DNA from 2 places in the Bradyrhizobium sp. A5 genome. Region 2 is predicted to be linked to the other one. Evidence: riboswitches for the same ligand, from Rfam matches in the RefSeq annotation. Region 2 holds a riboswitch; the other holds the start of a gene.

Region 1 (4,416 bases), 150 kb from region 2:
GCAGCAGGTCCCACGGCGGCACTTCCATGAAGTCGATGTCGCCCGATTGCAGCGCATTCACCGCGGTCTGCGAGTCCGGCATGGTGATCCACTCGACGCGATCGACCTTCACGACCTTGGCGCCGGCGGTCCAACTCGCCGGCTCCTTGCGCGGCACGTAGTCGGTGTTCTTGACGTAGACCGCCTTCACGCCGGGCTGGAATTCGCCCTGCACGAACTTGAACGGACCGGAGCCGATCTGCTCGGGGATCTGCTTGTCCGGCGGCGTTTCGGCCAGACGCTTCGGCATCATGAAGGGCACGCGGGAAGACGGCTTGCCGATCGATTCGAGGACGAGGCCGTAGGGCTCCTTCAGCTTCAGCGTGATGGTCTTGGGATCGGTCGCCTCGATGCTGGCCGTGAAGGTCATCATCTGCTGGCCCATGCCGTCGACCGCGGCCCAGCGCTTGAGCGAGGCGACGCAGTCTTCCGCCGTTACCGGCGTGCCGTCATGCCACTTCAGGCCGTCGCGCAGCGTGAAGGTGTAGGTCAGCTTGTCGTCGGAGATTTTCCAGTCCGCCATCTGCGGCTGGATCTTGAAATTCGAATCCGTCGTGATCAGCGTGTCGTAGACCATGTAGCCATGGTCACGCGTGATGTAGGCGGTGGTGAAGATCGGATCGATGACGCGCAGATCCGAATGCATCACCGCGGTGATGGTCTTGCCGGCGGCAAATACCGGCGAGGCCATTGCGGTCGAAAGCGCGACGACCGACAGCGCAAGTGTGGAGGCGAACGCGCGACGCCCCCGGCGCATCAAGCTCAGCATAGAAGTCTCTCCTGACGTGAAACTATTCAAAGGCAGGTTATTGGTTGAGCATTCGGTTCGTTCCTTAGGCGAACTAACCTCATGCAATGCCTTTATCTTTTCGAGACTTGCAGACAGCGTTGTGCGCGTCAATCCGGTTTAGCTGCAAGCCCAAGCGGCGCGCGTACGGGCTCCACAAAGATCGGTTTGGCTCTACAACACTCCCCGCTCGTCCTGCCCAGCGCAATGCAATGCGCGTTCCATCTTTCGAAGCTTGAGAGACATTAAGATGAATCCAGCCAATCTTCCCTTCGATTCCGAGGCCATGCTCGAAGGCCTGCGCACCTGGGTCGACTGCGAGAGCCCGACCTGGGACGCCGGTGCCGTTAACCGCATGCTCGATATCGCAGCGCGGGATATGGCAATCATGGGTGCGACGATCGAACGCATCGCCGGCCGCCAGGGCTTTGGCGGCGTCATCCGGGCACGCTTCCCGCATCCGAAGCAAGGTGAGCCGGGCATCCTGATCGCCGGCCACATGGACACCGTCCACCCGGTCGGCACCATCGAGAAGCTGAAATGGCGGCGCGAGGGCAACAAGTGCTACGGCCCCGGCATCTACGACATGAAGGGCGGCAACTATCTCTCGCTGGAAGCGATCCGGCAGCTGGCGCGGGCCTCCTACCACGCCGCTGCCGATCACCGTGCTGTTCACGCCGGACGAGGAAGTCGGCACGCCCTCGACCCGCGACATCATCGAGGCCGAGGCGGCGCGCAACAAATATGTGCTGGTGCCCGAGCCGGGCCGCGCCGACAACGGCGTGACCACCGGGCGTTACGCCATCGCGCGCTTCAATCTCGAGGCGACGGGCCGGCCGAGCCACGCCGGCGCGACGTTGTCGGCGGGACGCTCGGCGATCCGCGAAATGGCGCGGCAGATCCTCGCGATCGACGCGATGACGACGGCGGATTGCACTTTCTCCGTCGGCGTCGTGCATGGCGGACAATGGGTGAACTGCGTTGCCACGACCGCCACCGGCGAAGCACTGTCGATGGCCAAGCGCCAGGCCGATCTCGATCGCGGCGTCGAGCGCATGCTGGCCCTGTCGGGCACGGCCAACGACGTATCCTTCAAGGTGACTCGCGGCGTCACCCGGCCCGTGTGGGAGCCGGATGCGGGCACGATGGCGCTGTATGAAAAGGCACGCAGCATCGCCAAATCGCTCGGCGCCGAGCTGCCGCATGCGAGCTCCGGCGGCGGCTCCGACGGCAATTTCACCGGTGCGATGGGCATCCCGACGCTCGACGGCCTTGGCGTGCGCGGCGGCAATGGCCACACGCTCGAGGAGTTCATCGAGGTCGACAGCCTGGTCGAGCGCGGCCGGCTGATGGCGGGTTTGCTGGCGACGCTCGAGTAAATTGAACCAACTTTGCACTGCACAATACGTTGGCAGTCACGGTTGAAATTTAGCCTTGTCTAAAAATGAGGCGCATCGTACTGCTCGATGGTCCACGCGACGATGCGGGAGAGATCGCAACGAAGGCTTCCAGCCTTCTTTGCGGCGCCGACGGAGCAACCGCCCCGGAAACTCTCAGGCAAAAGGACTGTATCGTCAGGACGATCTGGAGAGAGACGGCACGATTTGAAAGTCGTGACGTCCACCGAAGGGGATAGGCCGGAGCTGACCTCACGGGGTCTGCGCCGGGTCAAGCTCTCAGGTAACCGTGACAGATGGGGCGCCGCCAACGGCTTTACGGCCAGCGGTTAGCCGACTCTAACTCACGGGAGCCCCGAACCTGCCATGACTCATATCGCCATCATCGGCGCCGGCATCACCGGCGTAACGACCGCCTATGCCCTGCTGGAACGCGGCTACAGGGTGACGGTGCTCGACAAGCACCGTTACGCCGCGATGGAGACCTCCTTCGCCAATGGCGGACAGCTCTCCGCCAGCAATGCCGAGGTCTGGAATAGCACCGCAACGATCCTCAAAGGCCTGCGCTGGATGTTCCGGCGCGACGCGCCGCTGCTGATGAACCCGCGGCCGAACTGGCACAAATATTCGTGGATGAGCGAGTTCGTCGCCAACATCGGCAACTACCGCGCCAACACGATTCAAACCACGCGCCTTGCGATCGAAGCCCGCAAGCATCTGTTCGAGATCGCAGCACGCGAGGGCATCGACTTCGATCTCGAACGCCGCGGCATCCTCCACATCTATCACGACAAGAAGGGTTTTGAGTCCGGCCTGCGCGTCAACGCGCTGCTGCAGGAAGGCGGCCTCGACCGCCGTCCGGTGACACCGGAGGAAATCCGCGCCATCGAGCCGACGCTGCGCAAGGACTATTACGGCGGCTTCTACACCCCGTCGGATGCGACCGGCGATATCCACAAGTTTACCCGCGGGCTTGCCGAGGCCTGCAAGCGACGGGCCGCCACCTTCATCCACGAGGCCAACATCGATTCGATCGCTCGCGCCGGCGCCGGCTTTGTCATCGGCTGGGCCGATCTGTCCGCAAGCGATGCGGTCGCATCCGCGCGCGGCATGCTGAAGGTGGACGGCGTCGTGGTCTGCGCAGGTGTGGCGAGCCGTCACTTCGCCACCCTGCTCGACGAGCGCGTCAACGTCTATCCGGTGAAGGGCTACTCGATCACCGTACAGCTCGACACCGCCGCGAGCCGCAACGCAACGCCGACCGTCAGCCTGCTCGACGAAGCCGCCAAGATCGTCACCAGCCGGCTCGGTGCCGATCGCTTCCGCGTCGCCGGCACCGCCGAATTCAACGACTTCAACCGCGACATTCGCGCCGACCGGGTGCAGCCGCTGGTCGACTGGGTGCGCAGCAACTTCCCCGACGTCGAAACGTCGCGTGTCGTTCCGTGGGCCGGGCTACGGCCGATGATGCCGAACATGATGCCGGTGGTGCGCGCAGGGCGGATACCGGGCGTGTTCTTCAACACCGGCCACGGCCATCTCGGCTGGACCCTGTCGGCCGCGACCGCGCAGATGATCGCCGGGACCATCGACGGCTGGCGCGGGCTCAATGCACCGCCGAGCGTCCCCTCACTCAAGGTTGAGGCCGAGCTGCGTCATGCATCCTGAGTGGTTCCGGCCGGCGCAGGGCGGCCCCTTGATACCGCCCTGCCCTTGGCACACAATTTGCCCCGCAAGGTCGGCATCTCCGGCCGGCTTTCCAGCCCGAATGACAGGCGCGCATGATAGACACGACAGCTTCCACCGGTGCCCCAGGGCGCCACACGTTCCGCAGCCGGAGATAGGTGCATGCTAGGTTATCTCATTCGCCGCGTTCTGGCGGCGGTCCCCGTGATGGGTGTCGTCGCGCTGTTCGTGTTTCTGCTGCTGCGGCTGACCCCCGGCGACCCCGCCGCGATTCTCGCCGGTGACAACGCGACACCTGAACGGCTGGAGCGCATCCGCGACTCCCTCGGCCTCAACGAGCCGTTGATCGTGCAGTTCATCACCTGGGTGAACAAGCTGCTGCACGGCGACCTCGGAACGTCGCTGATCTCCAATTTGCCGGTCATCAAGATGATCAGCCAGCGTGTCGAGCCGTCGATCTCGATCGCGCTCTCGACCATCATCCTCGCGGTCATCGTCGCCGTCCCC
Region 2 (4,416 bases):
GGACGTCGTCGATCGAGGTGCGCAGCTCGTTGGCTGCCGTCTTCGCCAGCGCCATGGTGTCGTTGGCGTGCCTGCGTGCGTAATTGCCGGTCAGCGCCTCGATGCGTCGCACGCCGGAGGCCACCGCGCTCTCGCCGGTCAGCGTGATCAGGCCGATGTCGCCGGTGCGCCGCACATGGGTGCCGCCGCACAGTTCGACCGACCAGCCGAGCGCGTTGGCGCCGCGCTCACGCGCGGTCCGGCCCATCGAGACGACCCGGACCTCGTCGCCGTATTTCTCGCCGAACAGGGCGCGCGCGCCCTGTTCACGCGCTTCATCGACGCCCATGACGCGGGTCGTGACCTCGTCGTTCTCCAGCACCACGTCGTTGGCGATGTCCTCGACGCGGGCGAGCTCTTCCGCGGTGATGGGCTTCGGATGCACGAAGTCGAAGCGGAGACGGTCGGGTGCGACCATCGAGCCGCGCTGGGCGATGTGATCGCCGAGCACCTGGCGCAGCGCCTCGTGAATGAGATGCGTCGCCGAGTGATGCGCGCGGATCGACGAGCGCCTGCCGTGATCGACCTCGAGCTGCAGCGCGGTGCCGAGCTTCAGCTCGCCGCTCTCCACGACGCCGACATGGACGAAGAGATCGCCGAGCTTCTTCTGCGTGTCGGTGACGCGGAACTTGATGCCGCCCTCGCCCGTCAGCACGCCGGTGTCGCCGACCTGGCCGCCGGACTCCGCGTAAAACGGCGTCTGGTTCAGCAGCAGCGCGCCGGTGTCGCCGGCCTTGAGGCTGGCAACTTCCTGGCCGTCCTTCACCAGCGCGGAGACCACGCCTTCGGCGCTTTCGGTCTCGTAGCCCAGGAATTCGGTGGCCCCGAGCTTCTCGCGCAGCGGGAACCAGATCGCCTCGGAAGCTGCCTCGCCCGAGCCCTTCCAGGACTCGCGCGCCTTGGCCTTCTGGCGCTCCATCGCGTCGGTGAACGAGGCCTGATCCACGCCGATGCCGCGCGATTTCAGCGCGTCCTGCGTGAGATCCAGCGGGAAGCCGTAGGTGTCGTACAGCGTGAAGGCGACGTCGCCGTCGAACATGTCGCCCTTCTTCAAGGACGCGCTCTTCTCGTCGAGGATGGCAAGGCCGCGGGTCAGCGTCTTGCGGAAGCGGGTCTCCTCCAGCCGCAGCGTTTCCTCGATCAAATTCTCCGCGCGCAAGAGCTCGGGATAGGCCTGGCCCATCTCGCGCACCAGCGCCCAGACCAGCCGATGCATCAGCGGCTCTTTCGCGCCCAGCAGCTGCGCATGGCGCATCGCGCGGCGCATGATCCGGCGCAGCACATAGCCACGGCCCTCGTTCGAGGGCAGCACGCCGTCGGAGACCAGGAAGGCCGAGGAGCGCAAATGGTCGGCGATGACGCGGAACGAGGCCACGGTCTGCTCGTTCGGCCCGCTGCCGAGCGCGGACGACGTCGCGTCGATCAAATGACGGAACAGATCGGTCTCGAACACGCTGTCGACGCCCTGCATGATGCTGGCCATGCGCTCGAGGCCCATGCCGGTGTCGATCGAGGGACGCGGCAGCGCCACGCGCTCCTCCTTCGTCACCTGCTCGTATTGCATGAACACGAGATTCCAGAACTCGAGGAAGCGGTCGCCGTCCTCTTCCGGCGAGCCCGGCGGTCCGCCCCAGATGTGATCGCCGCGGTCGATGAAGATCTCCGAGCACGGGCCGCACGGACCGGTGTCGCCCATCGCCCAGAAATTGTCCGAGGTCGGGATGCGGATGATGCGGTCGTCGGAGAACCCCGCGATTTTCTTCCAGAGATCAGCCGCCTCGTCGTCGGTGTGGTAGACGGTGACCAGCAGCTTGTCCTTCTTCAGCCCGTATTCCCTGGTGATCAGCTTCCAGGCCAGCTCGATCGCACGTTCCTTGAAATAGTCACCGAACGAGAAGTTGCCGAGCATCTCGAAGAAGGTGAGATGGCGCGCGGTGTAGCCGACATTGTCGAGGTCGTTGTGCTTGCCGCCGGCACGCACGCATTTCTGCGAGGTGGTGGCGCGCTGATAGGGCCGCTTCTCGACGCCGGTGAAGACGTTCTTGAACTGCACCATGCCGGCATTGGTGAACATCAATGTCGGATCGTTGCGCGGCACCAATGGCGAGGACGACACGATCTCGTGGCCGTTCTCGGCAAAGAAGTTCAGAAAGGTCGACCTGATCTCGTTGACGCCGCTCATGTTCATCCAATCGGGTGTGCTTGGACCCGCTGACTTGCCATCCAAACCGCGAGTTTGGACTGATATCTGCGGGCCAGAGCGCTTTTAGACAAGGCCAGCTTCGCTGTCCAGAAACTGTGCAGACAGATCAGTGGGTTGCCGCATCAGCGCAATCCCGTTGAAAGGCGCAAAGCCTGCGTTGACAGGCTTGGCCGCCCTGTGGTCTGTACCCATCTGTATCGTACGGCCACGTCGGGAGAGACCGGCTTTGGTGCCGGCGCCGAAGGAGCAACCGCCCCGGAAACTCTCAGGCAAAAGGACCGCGTGGCTTTGACGACATCTGGAAAGAGGCACTGGCGGGCTTAAGACCCGAACAGCGTCCGCCGACGGGATAATACTCTCAGGCACAGCGACAGATGGGGCTTCGACTGGTGTCCACCGGGGAATCGTCCCCGGGGAACCGCCGAGGGCCCCGTGATGCTTGCGCGCGACGACCAAGACTCCCTGAAAAGAACGCCCCTTCACGGGCTGCATCTATCCCTCGGCGGCAAGATGGTGCCGTTCGCGGGCTATGACATGCCGGTGCAATACCCCGCGGGCGTGCTCAAAGAGCATCTGCATACCCGCTCTTCCGCCGGCCTGTTCGACGTCTCCCACATGGGCCAGCTCGCGCTCCGCCCGAAATCGGGCAAGGTCGAGGACGCCGCCCGCGCGCTGGAGCGGCTGGTGCCGCAGGATATCGTCGCGATTGCACCGGGACGGCAGCGCTACGCCCAGTTCACCAATTACGACGGCGGCATCCTCGACGATCTCATGGTCGCCAATTTCGGTGATCACCTGTTCCTGGTCGTCAACGCCGCCTGCAAGGACGCGGACGAAGCGCATCTGCGCGCGAATCTCTCCGGCGACTACATCATCGATTCGCTGGCCGACCGCGCGCTGGTCGCGTTGCAGGGCCCGAAGGCGGAATCGGTGCTGGCGAAATTATGTGCAGAGGCGCCGTCCATGAAGTTCATGGACGCCGGCCCGCACAAGGTCGCCGGCCTCGACTGTTTCGTCTCGCGCTCCGGCTACACCGGCGAGGACGGATTCGAGATTTCGGTCCCCGCTGCCGATGCCGAGCGCCTGGCCAAAATGCTGCTCGACGATCCCGACGTCATGCCGATCGGCTTAGGTGCCCGCGACAGCCTGCGGCTGGAAGCCGGGCTCTGCCTCTACGGTCACGACATCGACACTGAGTCCACCCCGGTCGAAGCCGCGCTTGAATGGTCGGTGCAGAAGAGCCGACGCAGCGGCGGCGCGCGCGCCGGCGGCTTTCCCGGCGCGGAAAAGATCCTCGCCCATTTTGACAACGGCGCATCCCGTCGCCGTGTCGGCCTGCTGGCCCAGGGCCGCGCGCCGGTGCGCGAAGGCGCGCTGCTGTTCGCGACCAGCGCAGGCGGCGAGCCGATTGGAAAAGTGACATCGGGCGGCTTCGGCCCGAGCCTGAATGCGCCGGTCGCGATGGGCTACGTGCCCACCGCATCGAGCGCGCTCGGCACGCAAATCTTCGCCGAAGTGCGCGGCCAGCGCCTGGCCCTCGCCGTCGCCGCCATGCCCTTCGTGAAAAACACCTACAAACGCTGAGGACCCGAGAATGACCACGACGCTGTACACCTCCGACCATGAATGGCTCGCCATCGACGGCGATGTCGCCACCGTCGGCATCACCGACTACGCGCAGTCGCAGCTCGGCGACGTCGTGTTCGTCGAACTGCCCAAGGTCGGCCGCGCGCTGAAGAAGGCGGAAGCTGCCGCCGTTGTGGAATCGGTCAAGGCGGCCTCCGACGTCTACGCGCCTGTGACCGGCGAGGTGCTCGAAACCAACGATGCGCTCGCCGCCGAGCCGGCGCTGGTGAACTCGGACGCGCAGGGCAAGGCGTGGTTCTTCAAGATCAAAATTGCCGACAAGAACGAGCTCGGCGGCCTCATGGATGAAGCCGCCTACAAGGTACATACGGCTTAAGGACGATGGAGCAAGCGATGACCGCGCACCGTAAATCCAGCGGCGAGACCGCCGCCACTTTCGTTCGCCGCCACATCGGCCCCTCAGTGCGCGATGTCACCGCAATGCTCGAAACTGTCGGCGCCAAGAGCGTTGACGCGCTGATGTCGGAAACGCTGCCGGCTTCGATCCGGCAGGCCGCCCCCCTCGATCTCGGCAAGCCGCTCAGCGA

Evidence for each region. Region 2 has a riboswitch for glycine ahead of gcvT (glycine cleavage system aminomethyltransferase GcvT). Riboswitches for the same ligand answer to the same signal wherever they lie in the genome.
Region 1: another riboswitch for glycine. It lies ahead of WHZ77_RS12410 (D-amino acid dehydrogenase); the one in region 2 lies ahead of gcvT (glycine cleavage system aminomethyltransferase GcvT).

Annotation. Positions count from the first base shown of each region.
Region 1 is NZ_CP148990.1:2,609,981-2,614,396, reverse strand. It holds gene WHZ77_RS12420 (ABC transporter substrate-binding protein) at 1-808, opposite strand, end outside; partial or broken gene WHZ77_RS12415 (M20/M25/M40 family metallo-hydrolase) at 1,077-2,205, shown strand; glycine riboswitch at 2,301-2,405, shown strand; glycine riboswitch at 2,409-2,521, shown strand; gene WHZ77_RS12410 (D-amino acid dehydrogenase) at 2,590-3,891, shown strand; gene WHZ77_RS12405 (ABC transporter permease) at 4,072-4,416, shown strand, end outside.
Region 2 is NZ_CP148990.1:2,464,687-2,469,102, reverse strand. It holds gene alaS (alanine--tRNA ligase) at 1-2,221, opposite strand, end outside; glycine riboswitch at 2,444-2,532, shown strand; gene gcvT (glycine cleavage system aminomethyltransferase GcvT) at 2,678-3,826, shown strand; gene gcvH (glycine cleavage system protein GcvH) at 3,837-4,205, shown strand; gene gcvP (aminomethyl-transferring glycine dehydrogenase) at 4,223-4,416, shown strand, end outside.